DNA from 4 places in the Streptomyces longisporus genome. Region 1 is predicted to be linked to each of the others. Evidence: riboswitches for the same ligand, from Rfam matches in the RefSeq annotation. Region 1 holds a riboswitch; each other region holds the start of a gene.
The links. Region 1 has a riboswitch for cyclic di-AMP ahead of ABD355_RS28655 (transglycosylase SLT domain-containing protein). Riboswitches for the same ligand answer to the same signal wherever they lie in the genome.
Positions count from the first base shown of each region.

Region 1 (5,037 bases):
GCCCCAGCCGGGCCGCCCGCTCCCGCAGCCGCAGCACCGGAAGCGTGGGAACCCCCTCGCGCAGGTCGGTGCCCGGGGTCTTGCCGGACTCTCGGGACTCGGAGGCGATGTCCAGTACGTCGTCCGCCAGCTGGAAGGCGACTCCGAGCCGCTCCCCGTACTGTGTGAGCACGTCCACGACCGTCTCGTCGGCGCCCGACATCATCGCCCCGAAGCGGCACGACACGGCCACCAGCGAGCCCGTCTTGCCGCCGAGCACGTCCAGGTAGTGGTCGACCGGGTCCCGGCCGTCCTGCGGCCCCGCCGTCTCCAGGATCTGCCCGGTGACCAGGCGCTCGAACGCCTCGGCCTGCACCCGGACCGCCTCGGGCCCGAGGTCGGCGAGGATGTGCGAGGCGCGCGCGAACAGGAAGTCGCCGGTGAGGACCGCCACCGAGTTGCCCCAGCGGGTGTTGGCGCTGTCCACGCCGCGCCGCACGGCGGCCTCGTCCATCACGTCGTCGTGGTACAGCGTCGCCAGATGGGTCAGCTCCACCACCACGGCCGACGGCACGACCCCCGGCGCGTACGGGTCGCCGAACTGGGCGGCGAGCATCACGAGCAGCGGACGGAACCGCTTCCCGCCCGCCCGCACCAGGTGCTGGGCGGCCTCCGTGATGAAGGGCACCTCACTCTTGGTGGCTTCGAGCAAACCTTCCTCGACGGCCGCCAATCCGGCCTGGACATCGGCTTCCAGAGCCTGGTCCCGCACGCTCAGCCCGAACGGCCCGACGACGGTCACGAGGGGTCTCCTGTCTGCTGGTGTCTACTGGCGGTTACACGGTTTGTCGATAGGTCGCTGACATCACTCAAGTCAGCGTATCCGGTCACCTTTCGATCACCGATGCCGCCCACCCGTCCAGCCTGGGCGGTATCGGATCACGACCGGTATGTTTTTGATCAACCGATAAGAACGAATATCTATCGACTTGTCTATCGGGGTGTCGGCCGACGCGCCTCTCGGCGTGTCCCCCGGCGCGTCCGTACGAGTCGGCACGCCCGATCGCCCCTCCCTCACGAAACGACTCACGAGGACCTCCGGATCCCGGCACGGGGCGCTCGACGGGCGACCGTCATGACAACGACGTGCACCACACGCCAGGTTCCGCTTTCGCCCCCCAATGAGGCGATGGACGGCTGGTTGACCACGAGTTGGGGTCATTGCCCTATTTGCCGTTCTTGCGGATGCCGGTGACTTGACTCACACGGCGGCTCGGACCGACAAGCGCGGCCCCCTCGCCGGTTCCCCTCCCCCGTACGCGAGTTGAGCCTTGGCAACCGCAAAGGATCAAGTGCCCCATAAGCCTCAGCCCAAGGTCAATAGGTGTGATCTGTGAAGCCGACACTTGTTCCCGCCATGTGCTCTCGCATACGTTCCCGGCCAGTCGGGTGGACGCCGAATCCTGCCGCCGCCCGGGCACGACCATCGACCAACTCACTCGCACGGCAGGAGCGGGGGAACCAGGTAGGCCGCCGGACCGGGCATCGTCCCGGGCCGGCTAGGGGTGAAGTCGCGTTGCCGTACGGCTGCGCGGCCGGGCATCTCCCCGCCCGAACCCGACAGCTCACCTCGCAGGCGACGGAGAGGATCCCGCCATGCCTGCAACAGGTCAGCACCGTCGTCCCAGAAGCAACCGCCTCGCCCGCAAGCTCGCCGTCACCGGTACGGGTGCCGCCGTTCTCGCCCTCCCGCTCATCGGGGCGAACAGCGCGTCCGCGGCCACCCCGACCGTCGCCAACGTGAAGTCGATGGGCTACGCCGACAACCTCGACGGCTGGATCCGGGGCGCCCTCCAGGTCATGAAGCAGAACGGCATCCCGGGGACGTACAACGGCATTTACCGCAACATCATCCGCGAGTCCTCGGGCGACCCGGCCGCCATCAACAACTGGGACTCGAACGCGGTCGCCGGCACCCCGTCCAAGGGACTGCTGCAGGTCATCGACCCGACGTTCCTCGCCTACCATGTGCCCGGCACGGCGATGAACCCCTTCGACCCGATCGCGAACATCACGGCCGCCTGCAAGTACGCCGCCGCGCGGTACGGGTCGATCGACAACGTGTTCGGCGCCTACTGAGCGCTCCGCGGGATGTGCGGCAATGTGCCGTCCTTCCTCTGCGGCGTCGTCGTGGCTGGTCGTGCGGTTCCCCGCGTCCCTTGAGGGCGCTGCCGAACCGCACCGGACTTCGCCGAGGCCGCTTGGAGTTCCCCCAGTTCCCCGAGTTCATGGAGCTCGTCGAGTTCCATGAACTCGAAGAACAGTCGCTCGAGGACGACGGCGATGCCGTCGTCCTCGTTCGACAGGGTGATCTCGTCGGCCACCGCCTTGAGTTCGGGGTGGGCGTTGGCCATGGCGACGCCGTGGGCGGCCCAGTCGAACATGGGAATGTCGTTGGGCATGTCACCGAAGGCGATCGTCTGCTGCGGGCCGAGCCCCAGGTGCGCGGCGGCCAGTGCGAGGCCCGTCGCCTTGGTGATGCCGCATGGCTGGAGTTCGACGGTCCCCGGCCCCGACATGGTGACCGTGGCCAGCGAACCCACCACCGAGCGCGCCGTCGCCGCCAACTCGTCGTCGGACAGGTCGGGATGGCGCAGCAGCACCTTGCTGATGGGTTCGCACCACAGGTCGGCGCGCCGGTCGACCCGGACCGCGGGCAGCGTCGGATGCGGCATCAGGTAGCCCGGTTCGATGAGCGTGAGTCCCTCCACACCGTCCTGGTCGACAGCCGCGTACACCTGGCCCACCTCGGCCTCGATCTTGCCGAGGGCGGTCTCGGCCAGTTCCCGGTCCAGGGTGACGGACCACAGCAGACGGTCCGCGCCCACGTCGTACACCTGCGCGCCCTGCCCGCACACCGCGAGCCCCCTGCTGCCCAGTTGGTCGAAGAGCGGCCGCACCCTGGGGGCCGGCCGGCCCGTCACGACCAGGTGCCGGGCGCCGGCCCCGGCGACCCGCGCGAGAGCGGCGAGGGACCGGTCGGAGAGCGTGTCGTCGCCTCGGAGCAGCGTGCCGTCCAGGTCGGTGGCGATGAGTGCATATGCGGTGGGTGCGGCCATGATCAGAGAATACGGACAGGACGCCCCACCGACTCATCGCGAACCGGACGACGGCCGATTGCCCCACCGTCCCTCGCTCAACTCCCTTATCCTTGTGGGCTCTTCATCGTCAGGCAGGGGCCCGCGGCCGCTGCCTAGCCGTGCGCTGCCGCCAGGTGTTTGGCCAGCCTCGGAGAGGCGAACTCGGTGCCGCACACGAAGCGCATCACCGGGCCGTACGACGCCGCGGCCGGCAGGCCGGTGAAGTACAGGCCGGGGACCGAGGAGACGTATCCCGCGCCCAGTTTGGGTGTGCCGCGGCTCACCGCGAGACGCGTGCGCAGCTCGTGGCCGAGGAAGTCCATGGCCGCGATGTCCACCCGGTATCCGGTGGCCGCGATGACATGGTCCGCGGACATATCCAGGATGCGGCCCGCGTGGGTGCGGACCGTCAGCTTGGGGGTGCCCTCGGCCGCGTCCGCCCGCACGATCCGGTCGACCTCGCTGACCTGCACCTTCCCCTCGAAGCGGTCGCGCAGCCACCATGCGCCGAGCGGACCGAGGACGCGCCGCACCAGGTAGTGGCGGGCCTCGGCCGGCAGATAGCGGTAGGGGTGCGGGTAGTAGCTGAGGGCCCACAGGGACCAGGCGCGGCCGAAGGGCGACTCCGGGCGCAGCTTCGGCTGCTTCCACGGCGGTGCGCCGAAGGCGACCCTGCCGCGGCCGCGGGAGACCACCCGCACCCGTGCGCCCGCCTCCGCCGCCAGTGCCGCCGTCTCCAGCGCGGACTGGCCGGCGCCGATCACGATCAGTTCCTTGCCGGCGTAGCGCGTGAGGTCGTGCTGCTGGGAGCTGTGGGAGACCGGGCCCGTGGGGGTGGGTCCGTCCGCGGCGGCGGTGGCCAGTTCGGCCGGCAGGTGCGCGAGGCCGGACAGGCCGGTCGCCACGACGACCGCGCGGGCGGTGAACAACTCGCCGGAGTCCAGCTTGAGTTCGAAGCCTCCGCCCCCCCGCCGGTCGACCGACACCACCCGCACCTGCTCCAGTTCGGGCACCAGCTTCTGCTGGAACCACTCGCCGTAGGCGATGAAGGTCTCGACGGGGATGATGTCCTCGTCCGTCACCAGCCGCCTGATGCCGGCGGCGTCGCAGTAGTCGGCGAGTGTGTGGCCCTGCTGCGGCGCGTCCAGACTGGAGGCGACCGGGGTCGACTTGAGGAGCATTCCGGCGGGCATGTGGTCGCGCCAGCTGACCATGGGCTCGCCGAAGACGCGGACCGGCAGTCCGCGGGCTCGGAGATGGGCGGCGGTGGACAGGCCGAAGGGCCCGGCGCCGATGACTGCAACCGGTTGAATCACGAAGTCCCTCCCCAGGACGCTCACTTCGTCACTTCGTGTGGTTCGTCTCGGGCTGCTGACCGGTCCGGCTAGCCGCCCGAACTGGTGGTGCTGCCGCGGCGGTTGGTCCGCCACAGCTGGTACAGGTGCTTCGCGCCCGGCCGTACGAAGCGCGCGAGCATCGTGAGGAACGGCAGCGGGTCGTCACCCGCGAGCCAGGCCAGCTCCGTCCCGCTCGCGTGCGCCGGTGCGTGCGGCGTCGTATAGCCGCTGCGGCGGTAGGCGAGCAGGGCGGGCAGGTCGATGTTCTCCACGATGTACCGGTGGCCGGCCCGCTGTTCCCCCTCCGGGACGGAGCGGCCGGTCAGGTCGAGATGCATGGCGCGGACGACGTCCACCCCCGACTCGTTCTCGAAGAGCCGGAACTGGGCGCCCATGCGTGGATTGAAGTCGAGGAGTTTGTACTGTCCGTCGCGCCGGTCGAAGCGCAGGTCGAGGTCGATGATGCCGCTGAAGCCGATCTGTTTGATGAAACGCGCGGCGATGTCCGCGAGTTCCGGGTTGTCGACCACGTACGCGTTCGCCGTCATCCCCGCGTGCGGCGGCCAGGAGCGCACCTTCAC
Region 1 covers NZ_BAAASG010000013.1:137,086-142,122, reverse strand. The annotation lists gene ABD355_RS28660 (polyprenyl synthetase family protein) at 1-781, opposite strand, end outside; cyclic di-AMP (ydaO/yuaA leader) riboswitch at 1,458-1,631, shown strand; gene ABD355_RS28655 (transglycosylase SLT domain-containing protein) at 1,636-2,118, shown strand; partial or broken gene ABD355_RS28650 (HAD family hydrolase) at 2,298-3,098, opposite strand; gene ABD355_RS28645 (NAD(P)-binding domain-containing protein) at 3,233-4,435, opposite strand; gene ABD355_RS28640 (carboxylate--amine ligase) at 4,504-5,037, opposite strand, start outside.

Region 2 (5,037 bases), on a different contig from region 1:
CGAGGTCGCCCAGTACGAGGCGTACGCGACCTCCCTGGCCTTCCTGCGGCACCGGGGGCGCCGTGGCCGCGCCGGCGCCGACTTCGTCGTCAGGGAACGGGAGTTGCTGCACGAGCTGTGGCGCCGCCGCGAGGTGGCGCGCCCGGCGCTGGACCACGCGGCACGGATGACGGCGCCCCCGGTGCCGGTGGCGGCGCCGCCCTGGCCGGTGTACGGGGCGTACGGGTACCCGGCGGTGCCGAATCCCGCGTACAACCCGTACCGGTCGTAGAGCCCGAGCAGGTCAGGCAGACGCTTCCGTCAGGCGGGCGACCTCGGCCTCGGTGAGCGCCAGTTCGCCCACCGCCAGCAGCGCCGGGAGCTGCTCCACCGTCCGCGCGGACGCGATCGGGGCGGCGACCGTCGGCTGGGCGGCGAGCCAGGCCAGGGCGACCGTGGCGACCGCGGCGTCATGGGCCTGGGCGATCTCGTCGAGGGCGGTCAGGACCCGCCGGCCGCGCTCGCTCTCCAGGTACTTGGCGGCACCGCCGGCCCGCGGGCTGTCGACGGTCGTGCCGGGCCGGTACTTGCCGGTGAGGAAGCCGGCGGCGAGGGAGAAGTACGGGACGGCGGCCAGGCCGTAGCGGGCCGCCAGGTCCTGCAGCTCGCCCTCGTAGGTGTCGCGGGAGACCAGGTTGTAGTGGGGCTGCAGGGCCACGTACTTGGCCAGGCCCTCGCGGTCGGAGAACTCCAGGGACGCGCGCAGCCGGTCGGCGGAGATGTTGGACGCGGCGATGTGCCGGACCTTGCCCTCCTTCACCAGCTCGTCGAGCGCTCCGATGATCTCCTCGACCGGCACCTCGGGCTTGTCGAAGTGGGTGTAGTAGAGGTCGATGTAGTCGGTGTCGAGGCGGCGCAGCGAGGCCTCTGCGGCGGCCTTGATGTTGGCGGCGGACAGGCCCTGGAAGTCGGGGTGCTGGCTGACCTTGGTCGCGATGACCACGTCGTCGCGGTTGCCGCGGGCCCTGACCCACTTGCCGATGATCGTCTCGGACTCGCCGCCGTGGTTGCCCTCGACCCAGGCCGAGTAGGCGTCGGCGGTGTCGACGAAGTTGCCGCCTGCGGCCGCATAGGCGTCGAGCACGGCGAAGGAGGTGGCCTCGTCGGCGGTCCAGCCGAAGACGTTGCCGCCCAGGGAGAGCGGGAAGACCTCGAGGCCGGAGGAGCCGAGCTTGCGCAGAGAAGGAGAAGTCATGCTCTACGTCAACGCCCGCCCCGAAGGCCGGTCTTCCGCGGCGGGCGCAAAGATCCCGTAAACAAGCGGATTACGGCACTCCGGGTACGGACGGAGAACGTACGGGTCTCAGGGGTTGAGGCCCTTGCTGCGCAGCCACGGCATCGGGTCGATGCCCGTGGCCTGGCCGTCGGGGTGGACCTCCAGGTGCAGATGCGGGCCGGTCACGTTGCCGGTGGCGCCGATGCGGCCGATGACGTCACCCGTGCTGACCTTCTGGCCGACGCTGACGCTGATCGACGACTGGTGGCAGAACCAGAGCTGCGTACCGTCGTCGAGGGTGAGGATCGTGCGGTAGCCGTACGCCCCCGCCCAACCGGCCTCCGTGATGGTGCCGGAGTGGATGGCCTTGATGAGGGTGCCCGTGGGGGCGGCGAAGTCGAGGCCCGTGTGGTAGCCGGAGGACCACATGGAGCCGGACTGACCGAAGGTGCCGGTGATCGTGTAGGAGACGACCGGCAGCGTGTACTGCTTGGCCAGCTCGGCGAGCTTCGCGTCCTCGGCGGCCTTCTTGACCGCCGCCTCCGCCTTCTCCTTCGCGGCGGCGGCCTTGGCCGCGGCGTCCTTCTCGGCCTTGGCGGCGGCTTCGTCGATCTGCTGCGCGAGGGCCGCCTCGCCGGCTGCCTGGCTCTTGCTGTCGATCTGGACCTGCTGCGACGCGGCCTGCGCCATGATCCGGTCGCGCAGCGCCTCACCGGCGCCCTGCGCGGTGCCCGCGGAGGTGGTGGCGACGTCGCTGAGCGCGGTCGCGGAGCCCTTGGGGGCGTCGGAGCCACCGCCGAACACATGGCTCACGGAGGCGAGATCGGGCATGGAGATCGACACCGGCGGCTTGCCGGTGTTGGCGCTGGCCATGCCGCCCGCGCCGACGGCGGCTATGACGCCGACGCCGAGGACGGTGGAGCTGCGGGCGAGTCCCCCGCCGCGCTGCTTGGCGACGCGGTGCCGGCCGCGGACCGGGGCGAGGGAGTCCTCGGTGGGATTCCACTCCTCCCAGGGGCCCTCGTCGGTGCGTCGGCCGGCGAAGCCGAAGGGTTCGGTGCTCGGCACGAACGGGGCTGCCGGGGCAGGCGGGTTGGACGCCACGTGGGCGTGCTCCTTTCCTTCCTTCTCGCCTACCGGGTTAGCTGACGGGTTCGGAGCAGGAAGGTCTCCTACGCGCGTATACCTGCCGTGCTGCCACGGCGGTGTCGGCGCGATTCACCCCAGGGTGGTGGTTCCCCGGTTCCCTTGCGGGATTCGGCGCGTGCGCACGGAGCCGCCTCTTGTGACGGCTGGGACGACCGCGCTGCGTTATCGAACGTTAATAGACCCGGGGTGTCGTTTCCAAGGTGTTCTGCTTGATCATTAACCTTTCTGACCTGGACAGACGGCGCATGAACGGCGAAAAACGGGCGAGTTGACCGCGCCTCAGAAACCTCAGGGCCGTCGTACGGCGAGCAGCGCCATGTCGTCCGCCATGGCCTCGCCGGCGTATCTGCGCACCTCCCGCGCGAGGGTGGCGAGCAGCGCGGCGGGCTCGTGGAAGACCCGGCCGGCGAGCCGGTCCGCGGGTTCGAAGAACCGCCCGTGCTCGTCCCGTGCCTCGGACAGCCCGTCGGTGTACAGCAGCAGCGTGGCCCCGCTGCGGAACGCGATCTCCTCCGCGCGGTCGGGCCGGCCCCCGAAGTCACCCATGCCGAGCGGCAGGGCGGGCTCGCGGGCGTCCAGGGTGTGCACGGTGCCGTCCGGGCACAGCAGCAGCGGGGGCGGGTGGCCGCGAGTGACGATGCGGACGACGCCCTCGCCGTGCGGAAGTTCGGCGAGCACGGCGGTGGTGAACCCCTCGAACAACTCGATGCCCGCGCGCCGCGCCGCCTCCCGCTCCAGCGCCCGCTCCAGCCGCTGCGCGACCGCCTCCAGCGTGGCCTCCTGCTCGGCGGCCTCCCGGAACGCCCCGATGACGACGGCGACGGCGGCCACCGCCCCCATCCCCTTTCCGCGCACGTCGCCGACGACCAGCCGTACGCCGTGCGGGGTGTCCTGCACGGCGTACAGGTCCCCGCCGATGGAGGCATCGGCCTGCGCGGCCTCGTACCGTGCCGCGATCGCGAACGCCCCGATCCGTTCGGCGGGTTCGGGCAGCACCGCGCGCTGGACGGCCTCGGCGATCTCGCGCTGCGAGGCGAGTTCCTCGCGGCTGCGGCGGACGAGGAGGTTGATGAGGACGGCCAGGACGGAGACCGTCGCGATGGTGGCCAGCTCGGTGATCGCCTCCACCTGGAGGAGGATGCCCACCTGCGCATGGATCGCGGTGACGACCAGGACGGTCGCGAGGCCGGTGAGGAGCGTGCCGCGGCGCGAGTAGAGCGGGGCGGCGACCAGGGGGGCGGCGGTGAAGATGGGGCCTGCCGTGAACCGCGAAGGCGTGAGGTAGTCGTAGAAGGTCCCGCCGACGATCAGCAGCGCCGGGAGCAGCCGCACGAAGGTGCGTGCGTATGAGATCGGCCCCTCCTGCTCCACCCCTCCAGGTTTCCCGGTACGGCGGCACGGGGCGAGCCGGATGACCCGACCGGGGGAAACACTCAGGGCCGGAGTCCAGTGACTGGACTCCGGCCCTGAGCCTTGAGTAGCGGGGACAGGATTTGAACCTGCGACCTCTGGGTTATGAGCCCAGCGAGCTACCGAGCTGCTCCACCCCGCGTCGTTGTGTCACCAGCATACGCCATCCGCGGGGCTGTCTGCGCCAGGGTTTGGGTCCGCCCTCTTTCACCTGCGTTTTCGGGTCCGCAGGCCTCGGTCAGGCGGCCGGGTTGTCCGCGTGGGTGAGGGTCTCCCAGGAGACGAAGAGGTCGTCGGTGCCGGCCGGGCGGGTCTGCTCGACCAGCTTGTGGGCGGCCGGGACGGGGGTGCCGAGCCGGTTCTCCAGATGGTTGAGGGCGACCTCCAGGTCGGGGCCCATGTTCCCGACGACCCTGCCGCCGCACAGCCAGCGCGGGGGTTTGGCGCCCATCTCGTAGCGGGCGTGGAAGTCGAGGGCCGCCTTCAGCCGGTCCTTGACGTCGCCGTACAGGTCGACGCCCTGGTGCCAGGCGGTCTCGGCGATGTGCGCCGTGGCGGCGAGGGAGTAGCCGACGTGCTTGAAGTTGCGGCAGGTCTCCTGCGCGATGCCGTCCTCGAACTTCGTCTCCTTGAACCAGTACGTCTCCAGCTTCTGCACGGTGTTGGCGTCGGAGCCGGCCGGGGTGAGCGGGATCTTGCCGTCCTTGCGCAGATAGAAGTAGTCGGGCACCAGGCCACGGAAGCGTTTGACGGCGGCGTCGAAGGTCTTGTGGTCGTCGGTGAAGACGGCGATCCCGATGGCGGCGTCGGTCATCGCGAGGTCCCAGTTGCCGTTGTAGTCGGGAAGGTCCCTGGTGACCTCGGGGAGGTAGGCGGTGCGCAGCATGGCCGTGAACCGCCGTACGCGGTCGGCGGGCCAGCCGGCGCCCGGTGCGTACCGGATGATCTCCGCGGCCCGTGCCCAGGTCGACCCGGCCCAGGAGGCCTGCAGCTGGGCGTCCTGCGCCGTGTGCCGCTTCAGCTGCGCCGACCAGGCGTCCATGATCTCCCGCGCCTTGAGGGCGTGCTGCCGCTCACCGGTGACGCTGTACAGAAGGGCCTGTGTGTAGGCGGCGATGGCGTCCTGCCGCTCCTCCAGACAGCCCTTCGCCCCCTTGCCGCCCCAGGGGCAGTTGACGACCGCGGTCGGCTGGGCCGTGTACTTGTACGACCCGTACTTGCTG
Region 2 covers NZ_BAAASG010000012.1:462,699-467,735, reverse strand. The annotation lists gene ABD355_RS27910 (PrsW family intramembrane metalloprotease) at 1-271, shown strand, start outside; gene ABD355_RS27905 (aldo/keto reductase) at 284-1,234, opposite strand; gene ABD355_RS27900 (M23 family metallopeptidase) at 1,343-2,359, opposite strand; cyclic di-AMP (ydaO/yuaA leader) riboswitch at 2,372-2,528, opposite strand; gene ABD355_RS27895 (PP2C family protein-serine/threonine phosphatase) at 2,693-3,775, opposite strand; tRNA gene ABD355_RS27890 (tRNA-Met) at 3,883-3,956, opposite strand; gene ABD355_RS27885 (alginate lyase family protein) at 4,053-5,037, opposite strand, start outside.
Region 2: another riboswitch for cyclic di-AMP. It lies ahead of ABD355_RS27900 (M23 family metallopeptidase); the one in region 1 lies ahead of ABD355_RS28655 (transglycosylase SLT domain-containing protein).

Region 3 (5,037 bases), on a different contig from region 1:
GGTTGCCGACGCCACCGCGGCGACGGTCGCCGAGTTCACCCGGGACGCCTCCGGTGCCTGGGAGTTCCACGCGATGGTCCGCGGCTTCGACAGCGACCCGACGCTCTTCGCGGCGGAGATGGGCGGCACCCCGCGGCCCTGACCGGCGTCCGACGCGCGCCGACCTCGTTCACCCGACCGCGACGTGATCGTCCGGGCGCGGACGCTCGGCCCGCGCCCCCGGCGACTCCGACCGGCATACCGGAAGGAGGGGCCGGGCGGGCGCCCGCTTGCGGCCGCGTTCGTGGAAAAGGGCCAGGACGATCGCGGTACCGACCGCTATCAGATGCTCGCGGCCGGCCAGATTGGGTACGGCGATCGACTCCCACACCATCGACCCGCCGGTGAGGGCGAACACGATGGGAGCACGCTGGACGATCGCGACATAGGTGAAGAGACCCACGACGGCGGCGGACGGGCCGGTGTCCAGCACGTGCCCGACGCCACGCGGCAACCCCAGCCCGCCCCAGCCCGGGCCCAGCGCGATCATCACCCGCACCATGAGGGTGCCGGCGAGGGTGGTCGCGTACGAGATGACGAGCGTTCTGGCCCGGCCGAGGATCAGCTCTGCGAGGGCGAACGCGAGGAACAGGCTCGTGATCCCCGCCCACACGGGCAGATCCAGGGCCGGGACATACAGGGACACCGGCGTCCGCAGCAGGGCCAGCCACAACGGCAGGTCGCCCTTGACACCGCCGAGCAGCCGTACGACCACCGCGCCGGCCGGCCGCTGCGCCAGCGCATGGAAGAAGATGACACCGAAGGCGGCCAGGAACGCCAGGAACAGTGCGGGCACCCCGCGTCGCCTGAGTTGCCGTACCGGATCGACGACGATGCCCTGCCACTCGCCCCGCAGCGTGCGCACGACGAATGCCGACACCCGCCACAGCGCGCCGCGCGGCCGCCGGTACTCACGGTCGGCCGGATCGCCCCACAGTCCGTGGGCACGCAGCCAATCCGCGACGCCGCCCGCGCACCGCACCCCCTTGCGTAGCAAAACTCCCCCGCCTCCCGTCCATCGCCCCACCGGAGGGTCGTAACGGGGCGAGGCCGCCCCTAGGGGGGCTATGCCCGGCGGCGGGGTTTCCTTCGCTTGGCGCCCTTGGAGACGTCGGAACCGGCTCTCGGGTTGCGTCCCGCCGACTTCCCGGTCGACTTTCCGGTCGTCCTTGCCGCCGCGGGCTTGCGTCGGGCGCCGGTCGTGTCGTCCGCCTTGGCCTTCGTTTCCCCTGTCGCCGTCTTGCGTCCGCGGGAGCTGTTGACCGTGCGACCGCGGACGATTCCGATGAAGTCCTCGACCAGGTCGGTGGTCGCCTCCTCGGGCCACGCCAGGGCGACGCTCGACTCGGGGCCGTCCAAGAGTGGCCGGTACGTGAGGTCCTTGCGGTGGTGCAAACGGGCCAGCGACTGGGGGACGACCAGGAGGCCGACGCCCGCCGCGACGAGTTCCACGGCGTCCTCGGTGGTGGCCGGGCGCTCGAAGGCGGGCTCGCCGGGCGGCCGGTCCCAGTCGAAGACGTCGTCGAGGGGATGGAGGAGCACCTCGTCCGCGAGGTCCTCGACGGTCACCTCGTCCGCCGCCGTGATCACATGGTCCTTGGGGACGACGACCACCGTGGTCTCGGTGTAGAGCGGGATCGCGCTGAAGAACGTACGGTCGACCGGCAGCCGTACGAGTCCCGCGTCGGCCCCGCCCGCGCGCAGCACGTCGGACGCCTCGGCGGCCGGTACCGCGAGGAGGTTCAGCGGGATGTCGGGCAGGCGCTCGTTCCAGATCCGCACCCACTTGGCGGGCGTCGCTCCCGGGACGTACGCAAGCCGGAACGCCTGGGATTCTTCCGAGCCTGTCACCAGGCCAGGCTACCGGCCGTGGTCGGAGGGCTCGAACATGCTCGATACCCTGGACGGCATGAAGTCGCACCAGAGCACCCAGACGATGAAGCCCGCGACCGCGGCGAAGAAGCTGGGTGTGTACCTCGAGGCCACACCCGCCGAGTTCCGGGAGGGTGTCGTCTCACGAGCCGAGCTCGACCGGCTCCAGGCCGAGCCGCCCGAGTGGCTGCGCGAGCTGCGGGCCAAGGGCCCGCACCCCCGTCCGGTGGTCGCGGCGAAGCTGGGCGTCTCCATCGCGGGTCTCGCCCGCGGCGGGATCACCGAGGCGCTCACCACCGAGCAGATCGAGGCCCTGAAGCAGGAACAGCCCGAGTGGCTGGAGAAGGAGCGCGCCACCCAGGCCGAGGTCCGCAAGGAGGCGGCGCGCATCAAGAAGCGCAACGCCGAGCGCGAGGCTCGCGGCGAGGGCCCGCGGGCCTGACGCGGCCCGTTCGCGACGGACGGTCGCCGTCCGGATCCACTGTGTGCACAACACACGGTTCTGACGGCGCGTCACGACGAAGGTCACAAAAGCGTATCGGACATACCGCCCTTCAACCTTCACACGAGCCGCACAAGTTGGCTAGCGTGGCTTCAGGCCGCACGAGTTCCTCCGGCGAACCCCGCCGGGACGCGCGGCCTCCGCCGAATCCGGTGCGCCCCTGCGGCAGCCGGAACCGGGGACCCAACCGAACGACGGGGTGAATCGGCCCAACTGCCCGCGAGGCAGGGGCCGTAGGGCATGCCTTCCGGAACCGACCGCCCGAACCCGACAGCTAACTCGGTAGGCGGAGTACGGAAGGAGTACGGCTCCCATGGCGCCGGATCGACCATCGCGCACCGGAGGCTTCGGCCTTCCCGGTATGCGCAACTCCGCTCTCGCGACCGCGGCCCTCACCTCGGTGGCCCTGTTCTCGCAGACCGCCGACGCCGCACCGACGACCGGTGACGAGGGGCCCAGCCGCGAAGCCGTCCGGCAGCGGGTGAGCAGCCTCTACGACCAGGCCGAGTCCGACACCGGCAACTACAACTTCACCCGGGCCCAGCTGCTGGGAGCGCGGCCGCCCGCCGCCCCGCCCCGCCAGCGCGGCCGCTCGGATCCGGCACTCGACTCGGTGTCCCGGCGGTGGTTCGACGGAGCACGCGCCTCGTTGGGTCCGACGGTTCCCGCGGTGCTCCCGGCCGACCGCATGCCGGCTCGCCAGGCCGAGCCCCGGCGCCCGGCGGACGGCCGCTCCACCGCCCTGGAGCCGGCGGCGACCGCCCGGCCCGCGGCCGAGCTGCCCTCCGCGGAGTCCCGCCGTCCGGTCGCCGAGCTGACCGCCGGTCCCACGGCCGCACTCCCCGCCGTCCCCCAGCCCCGCCAGGAGGCCGCCCCCGCGCTGCCCGCTACGGCCCCCGAGTCCAGGCAGACCTCCCTGCGCAGGTCCAAGGAGCAGAACCAGCGCAAGATCGCGGCGGCCAGCGAGCTGCTGTACCGCTACACCGCCCGGCAGACCTCCGCACCACGCCCGGCCGTTGAGGCCGTACCGGCCCAGCTCCCCTGGCAGGGCCAGGCGCAACAGACAGGTCCGGCGGCCGAGGAGGCGTGGCGGCTGCAGCAGCCGACGGTCCTCGACACGGGCCTGCCCCCGGCCGGGGAACAGCTCATGCAGCCGTCCGTCCTCGACACCGGCGTACCCGCGGTCGAGCAGTGGCGCACGCAGCCTTCCGTGCTCGACGCGGGTGCACCCGCGACGCAGGAGTGGTATACGCAGCCTTCCGTGCTGGACACGGGCGTACCTGCGGTGGAGGGATGGCGCACTGAGGCGTCCCCCGTGCTCGACAGCGGAATACCCCAGGCCGGGGGGTGGACCGTGCAGCCGTCCGTCCTCGACACGGGTGTGTCCGCCGCCGTTGCGCCCACCGCCACCAAGGCCGACAGGGCGATCGACTTCGCCCGTGCACAGATCGGCAGGCCGTGTCTGTGGGGTGCGGTCGGGCCGGAGTCCTACGACAACGCCGGGCTCACCCAGGCCGCCTGGCGGGCCGCCGGGGTCACCCTGCCACGGACGACGTACGAGCAGGCGGGCGCCGGCACGGTGATTCCGCTGGCCGAGAGCCGCCCCGGAGACCTGATCTTCTTCAACGACAACTTCAGCCATGTCGGCCTCTACACCGGCAACGCCTTGATGATTCACGCGCCCGGCCCGGGCGCGGTCATCCGCGAGGACTCGGTGAACTATGCAGGCGAAGCCGCGGTCCGTATCGCCGTACGCCCTGTATGAGATCAGGAACGCCGGCAGAGGCGTGACACCAGCAGCCCGATGAACTAGGAGGCCGCCGACGGAAGTCGGCGGCCTTCTTCTTGCTCGCCACAGGCACCCCGCGGCATCCGGTGACGCATGCACGGGCTCGGTGAAATGTTTCAGCCGGATGCGCAGCCGCGACGACACCGGCTACCTGCGGCGGATCCACCCGGAGTACGAGCTCAGGCTGCCTCGGTGGTGAAGGATGACCGCGTGAGCAACGAGAACACACAGCGACTGGCCGGGAAGGTCGTGGTCGTCACCGGGGCGGCCCGGGGCCAGGGTGCCGCCGAGGCGGAGGCGCTGACCCGGGCCGGCGCCCGGGTGATAGCCACCGACGTGCGGCCCGAGGGCGACGTACGCCGCCTGGACGTCAGCAGCGAGAGCGACTGGGCGGCGCTGGCCGCCGAGCTGAAGGAGTCGTACGGGGAGATCCACGGGCTGGTCAACAACGCGGGCGTCATCCGGCGCGAACGGCTGGGTGAGGTGCGTCCCGAGGACTTCGCGCAGGTCCAGGCGGTGAACACGACGGGACCGCTGCTCGGCATCCAGTACCTGGCCCCGCTGATGCCGCCCGGTTCGTCGATCGTCAACGTCGGCTCGTCCGCCGCGCTCACCGGCTACTACCCGGTGGCGTACACGGCCAGCAAGTGGGCGCTGCGCGGGGTGTCGAAGATCGCCGCGATGGAGCTGGGGCCACGGGGCATCCGGGTGAACACCGTCCACCCCGGCTATGTCGAGACCGAGATGACGGCGGCCGCCACTCCCGCCTTCCGGGAGGCGACCCTCCGCGAGACCCCGCTGGGCCGCAGCGGAAGCGTCGAGGACATCGCACCGC
Region 3 covers NZ_BAAASG010000002.1:825,584-830,620, forward strand. The annotation lists gene ABD355_RS05305 (TerD family protein) at 1-142, shown strand, start outside; gene ABD355_RS05310 (hypothetical protein) at 170-928, opposite strand; gene ABD355_RS05315 (LysR family substrate-binding domain-containing protein) at 1,105-1,890, opposite strand; gene ABD355_RS05320 (DUF5997 family protein) at 1,949-2,353, shown strand; cyclic di-AMP (ydaO/yuaA leader) riboswitch at 2,545-2,718, shown strand; gene ABD355_RS05325 (C40 family peptidase) at 2,727-4,178, shown strand; gene ABD355_RS05330 (SDR family NAD(P)-dependent oxidoreductase) at 4,413-5,037, shown strand, end outside.
Region 3: another riboswitch for cyclic di-AMP. It lies ahead of ABD355_RS05325 (C40 family peptidase); the one in region 1 lies ahead of ABD355_RS28655 (transglycosylase SLT domain-containing protein).

Region 4 (5,037 bases), on a different contig from region 1:
CGTGTGTGACCCGGTCGCCCACCGCCAGCGAGACCACCGGCTTCTCGGAGGCGCGGCTCGTGGCGAAGCCGGACGCGCCCGACGCCGACGAGCGCGAGCGGGAGGACGACAAGGAGGCGGCCAGGCCCGACGCCGGGCCGGAGGAGACCGGGGCCGTGGCACCCGTCCGCTTCCAGTCCACGTGCTGTGCCGGGATCTCCTCCAGGAACCGGGAGGGCGGGTTGTACGACGGCTGCCCCCACGCGCTGCGCAGCGACGACCGGGTCAGATACAGCCGCTCACGCGCGCGTGTGATGCCGACGTAGGCGAGCCGCCGCTCCTCCTCCAGTTCCTTGGTCTGGCCGAGGGCGCGCATGTGCGGGAAGACGCCGTCCTCCATGCCGGTGAGGAAGACGACCGGGAACTCGAGGCCCTTGGCGGTGTGCAGGGTCATCAGGGTGATGACTCCGGAGCCGTCCTCGTCCTCGTCGGGGATCTGGTCGGAGTCGGCGACGAGCGCGACGCGTTCCAGGAAGTCGGCGAGAGAGCCGGGCTCCTCGCCCTCACCGGACTCCTGCTCGAACTCCAGGGCCACGGCGGCGAGTTCCTGGAGGTTCTCGATGCGGGTCTCGTCCTGCGGGTCGGTGGAGGCCTGCAGCTCGGCGAGGTAGCCGGTGCGTTCGAGGATCGCCTCCAGGACGGTCGCCGGGCCCGCGCCGGACTCGACGATCGTCCGGAGGTCCTCCATCAGTGTGTTGAACCGCTTGACGGCGTTGGCCGACCGCGCGGCCATGCCGTATGCCTCGTCGACGCGGCGCAGCGCCTGCGGGAAGCTGATCTTCTCCCGCTGGGCGAGGGCGTCGATCATCGCCTCCGCGCGGTCGCCGATACCGCGCTTGGGGACGTTGAGGATGCGGCGCAGCGGCACCGAGTCCTCGGGGTTGGCCAGCACCCGCAGATAGGCCAGGACGTCCCTGACCTCCTTGCGCTCGTAGAAGCGGACACCGCCGACGACCTTGTAGGGCAGGCCGACGCGGATGAAGACCTCTTCGAAGACACGGGACTGGGCGTTGGTGCGGTAGAAGACGGCGACGTCTGAGGCCTTCGTCTCGCCGGCGTCCGTGAGACGGTCTATCTCGTCGGCGACGAACTGCGCCTCGTCGTGCTCCGTGTCGGCGACGTAACCGGTGATGCGGGCGCCCGCACCCGCGTTCGTCCACAGGTTCTTGGGGCGGCGGGACTCGTTGCGCTCGATGACCGCGTTGGCCGCGGAGAGGATCGTCTGGGTGGAGCGGTAGTTCTGCTCCAGCAGGATCGTCGTCGCGTCCGGGTAGTCCTCCTCGAACTGGAGGATGTTGCGGATCGTCGCACCGCGGAAGGCGTAGATCGACTGGTCGGCGTCGCCCACGACGCACAGTTCGGCGGGCTGGAGGTCGTACTCGTTCGGCGGTACGTCCTCGTCGTGCGCCCCGGTGCCGACGAGTTCCCGTACGAGCGCGTACTGGGCGTGGTTGGTGTCCTGGTACTCGTCGACGAGGACGTGCCGGAAGCGGCGGCGGTAGTGCTCGGCGACGTCCGGGAAGGCGCGCAGCAGATTGACCGTGGTCATGATCAGGTCGTCGAAGTCGAGGGCGTTCGCCTCGCGCAGCCGCGACTGGTACATGGCGTAGGCCTGGGCGAGGGTCTTCTCGAAGCCGTCGGCGGCCTGGGCGGCGAAGTCCTCCTCGTCGATCAGCTCGTTCTTCAGGTTCGAGATCTTGGCACTGAAGGACTTCGGCGGGTAGCGCTTGGGGTCGAGGTCCAGGTCGCGGCAGACCAGGGCCATCAGGCGCTTGCTGTCGGCCGCGTCGTAGATCGAGAAGGAGGAGGTGAAGCCGAGCTTCTTCGACTCCCTCCGCAGGATGCGCACGCACGCGCTGTGGAAGGTCATCACCCACATCGCGTTCGCGCGCGGGCCGACGAGCTGCTCGACGCGCTCCTTCATCTCGCCCGCGGCCTTGTTGGTGAAGGTGATCGCGAGGACCTGGCCCGGATGCACGTTCCGCTCGCCCAGGAGGTAGGCGATGCGGTGGGTGAGCACGCGGGTCTTGCCGGAGCCGGCGCCGGCCACGATGAGCAGCGGGGAGCCGGAGTGGACGACGGCCGCGCGCTGGTTCTCGTTCAGCCCGTCCAGGAGCGCGGCCGGGTCGAGCGCAGGGCGCAGGGCGCCGTTGCGGTAGTAGGCCTCCCGGTCCGGTGGCACGTCGAACTTCCCGCCGAACAGATCGTCCGGAACCGGCTCCGGTCCGTGATCGTCCTCGGGCGGCGGCGGAGGTTCCTCCTCGTGCCCCCGGGGGGCCTGGAGGTTCGCCAGGAAGCTGTCGTCAAAGAGGCTGCTCATCGCTCTCCGAGTCTAGGGTGCCCCACTGACAGCCCGCCGCCGCCCCGAGAACATCGCCGGAATTGGCGGGCTCGCCCTCTCGCCCTCCGGAACGGCGCCGTCACGTACCGTAATCGAACAGGTGGAGACACGGACCGAAGCGAGTGGGGCCGCCGCTCCTGCGGAAATACCCCCAAGACGCCGCACATCCTCCCGGATTGACGACCGCGTCCGACCCGCTGACCGAAGGTCACGAAAATGTATCGGGCATATCGAACATCAACCTTCACAGGGGCCACACGAGTTGGCTACCGTTCCGGCAGGCCGCACGACCCCCACCGGCGAACGTCGCCGGGCCGCGCGGCCTCCGCCGAGTCCGGGGCGCCGCCGCGCATCCGGAGCCGGGGACCCACACCGACCTTGGGGTGATCGGTCCTCCTCCCTTTCGGGGCACGGACCGTAGGGCAACCCTTCCGAACCACCCGCCCGAACCCGACAGCTAACTCGGTAGGCGGAGCATGGAAGGAGTCGCCTCCCTTGGCGTCGCACCGCAAGTCGCGCCCCGCGGGTACGCGCGTAGCAGGCATACGCACCCCCGCCCTCGCCACGGCCGCCCTCACCTCGGTGGCCCTGCTGTCCCAGTCGGCGAACGCCGCCCCCGCCGCCGACGGCAAGCCCAGCCTCGAAGAGGTCGAGAAGAAGGTCGACGACCTCTACCGCCAGGCGGAGTCGGCCACTGAGAAGTACAACGCGGCCAAAGAGAAGACCGCGAAGCAGCGCAAGAACGTCGACACGCTCCTCGACGACGTCGCCAGGCGCACTCAGAAGCTCAACGAGGAGCGGGACCGGCTCGGATCCTTCGCCGCGGCCCAGTACCGGACCGGAGCCGCCGCACCCGACACGGCGACCTTCCTGCTCGCGGACTCCCCGCAGGACTACTTCGACCAGACACAGCTGATGGGACGGCTGACCTCCCGTCAGAAGAGCGCGGTCGACGAGTACTTCACCGAGGAGTCCGCGACGATGAAGAAGCGTCAGGAGGCCTCCAGGAGCCTCGAGACGCTGACCGCGACACAGAGCGACCTGCAGATCGCCAAGTCCACGGTGCAGAAGAAACTCTCCGACGCGCGCGAGCTGCTGTCGAAGCTGACCGCCGAGGAGAAGGCGCGGCTCGCGGCGATCCAGAAGCAGCAGGAGGAGGCGGCCGCCCGCAAGGCCGCTGAGCTGGCGAAACAGCAGGCGGCGAAGAAGGCCGAGGAAGCGGCCGCGGCCCAGGACGGCGGCTCCGCCTCGGGATCGGGATCCACCTCCGCCGGCGACTCCTCGTACGCCACCAAGGCCGAGAAGGCGCTCGCCTTCGCCCGCGCGCAGATCGGCAAGCCGTACGTCTGGGGCGCCACCGGCCCCGAGTCCTACGACTGCTCAGGCCTCACCCAGGCCGCCTGGAAGGCCGCCGGCGTCTCCCTCCCGCGCACCACCTACGACCAGGTCAACGCCGGCACCACGGTCTCGCTGACCGACGCGCAGCCCGGCGACCTGATCTTCTTCTACGACGACATCAGCCACGTCGGCGTCTACATCGGCAACGGCATGATGATCCACGCCCCGAAGCCCGGCGCGTACGTCCGCGAGGAGTCGATCTACTACGGCGGCGAATCGATCATCCACAGCGTGGTGCGGCCCGCCTGAGACGCCAGGGGGCAGGACACGCGCGCGTGCGGGGCAGTTTGTGATGCACGCGCGCGTGGCCCGCCCTCAACCCGCGCCGCACTCCTTAGCATCGGCCCCATGTCCGGCCCGACCTTCCTCCGCGCCTGGTGGGCGCAGCGTTCGCCGGCGGCCGGGGCCGCCGTGATGGCGACCGGCAGTGTGTCGCTCGGACTGCATCTGACGGGGTACGAGGTGCTGTCGCGGGTCGCCCTGGGACTGGCCTGTGTCTCCTGGGCGGTGCTTGCGGCGGGCTTCGGCGTCCGGCTGGTGCGGGAACCGCAGAGGTGGCGGGCGGAGGCGGGGACGCCGGGGGCGCTGACCGCCGTCGCGGCGACCACCGTCCTCGGGACCGGGTTCTCGGCCCTCGGACGGCAGACCCTCGCCGAGGCCCTGCTCGCGCTGGCTGCCGTGCTGTGGCCGCTGCTGCTGGTGCAGGTCGCACGGCACTGGCGGCGTCACATGCCCGGCGCGGTGTTCCTGTGCAGCGTGGCCACGCAGGGGCTCGCGGTGCTCGGCGCCACACTCGCCGGGGCCGAGGCGACGGCATGGCTCGCACACGCGGCGCTCGCACTGTTCTGGCTCGGGCTCGTCCTGTACTGCTGCGTGCTGGCCCTGTTCGATCTGCGACAGGTGACGGAAGGGCTGGGCGACCAGTGGGTGGCGGGCGGCGCGCTCGCCATCTCGGCGCTCGCCGGAGCGAGGCTCATCGCGGCGGACAGCGCGCGCCTTTACCTGTGGGACGACGACGACCGCGGTGTCCTGCGCGCCGTCACCGTGGCGCTGGTCGTGCTCGACCTGGCCTGGTACGCCGTGCTGCTCGTCGCCGAGGCGGTCCGGCCGCGGCGCGGCTACGACGTGCGGCGCTGGGCGACCGTCTTCCCGCTGGGGATGACGGCGACGGCCGTGCTGTCAGTCGCCGCCGTCTTCGAGGCCCGGTGGCTGAAGGGGCCCGGGCAGGTGCTGTTGTGGATCGCGGTGGCGGCATGGCT
Region 4 covers NZ_BAAASG010000016.1:241,554-246,590, forward strand. The annotation lists gene pcrA (DNA helicase PcrA) at 1-2,359, opposite strand, end outside; cyclic di-AMP (ydaO/yuaA leader) riboswitch at 2,714-2,867, shown strand; gene ABD355_RS33135 (C40 family peptidase) at 2,876-4,027, shown strand; gene ABD355_RS33140 (tellurite resistance/C4-dicarboxylate transporter family protein) at 4,127-5,037, shown strand, end outside.
Region 4: another riboswitch for cyclic di-AMP. It lies ahead of ABD355_RS33135 (C40 family peptidase); the one in region 1 lies ahead of ABD355_RS28655 (transglycosylase SLT domain-containing protein).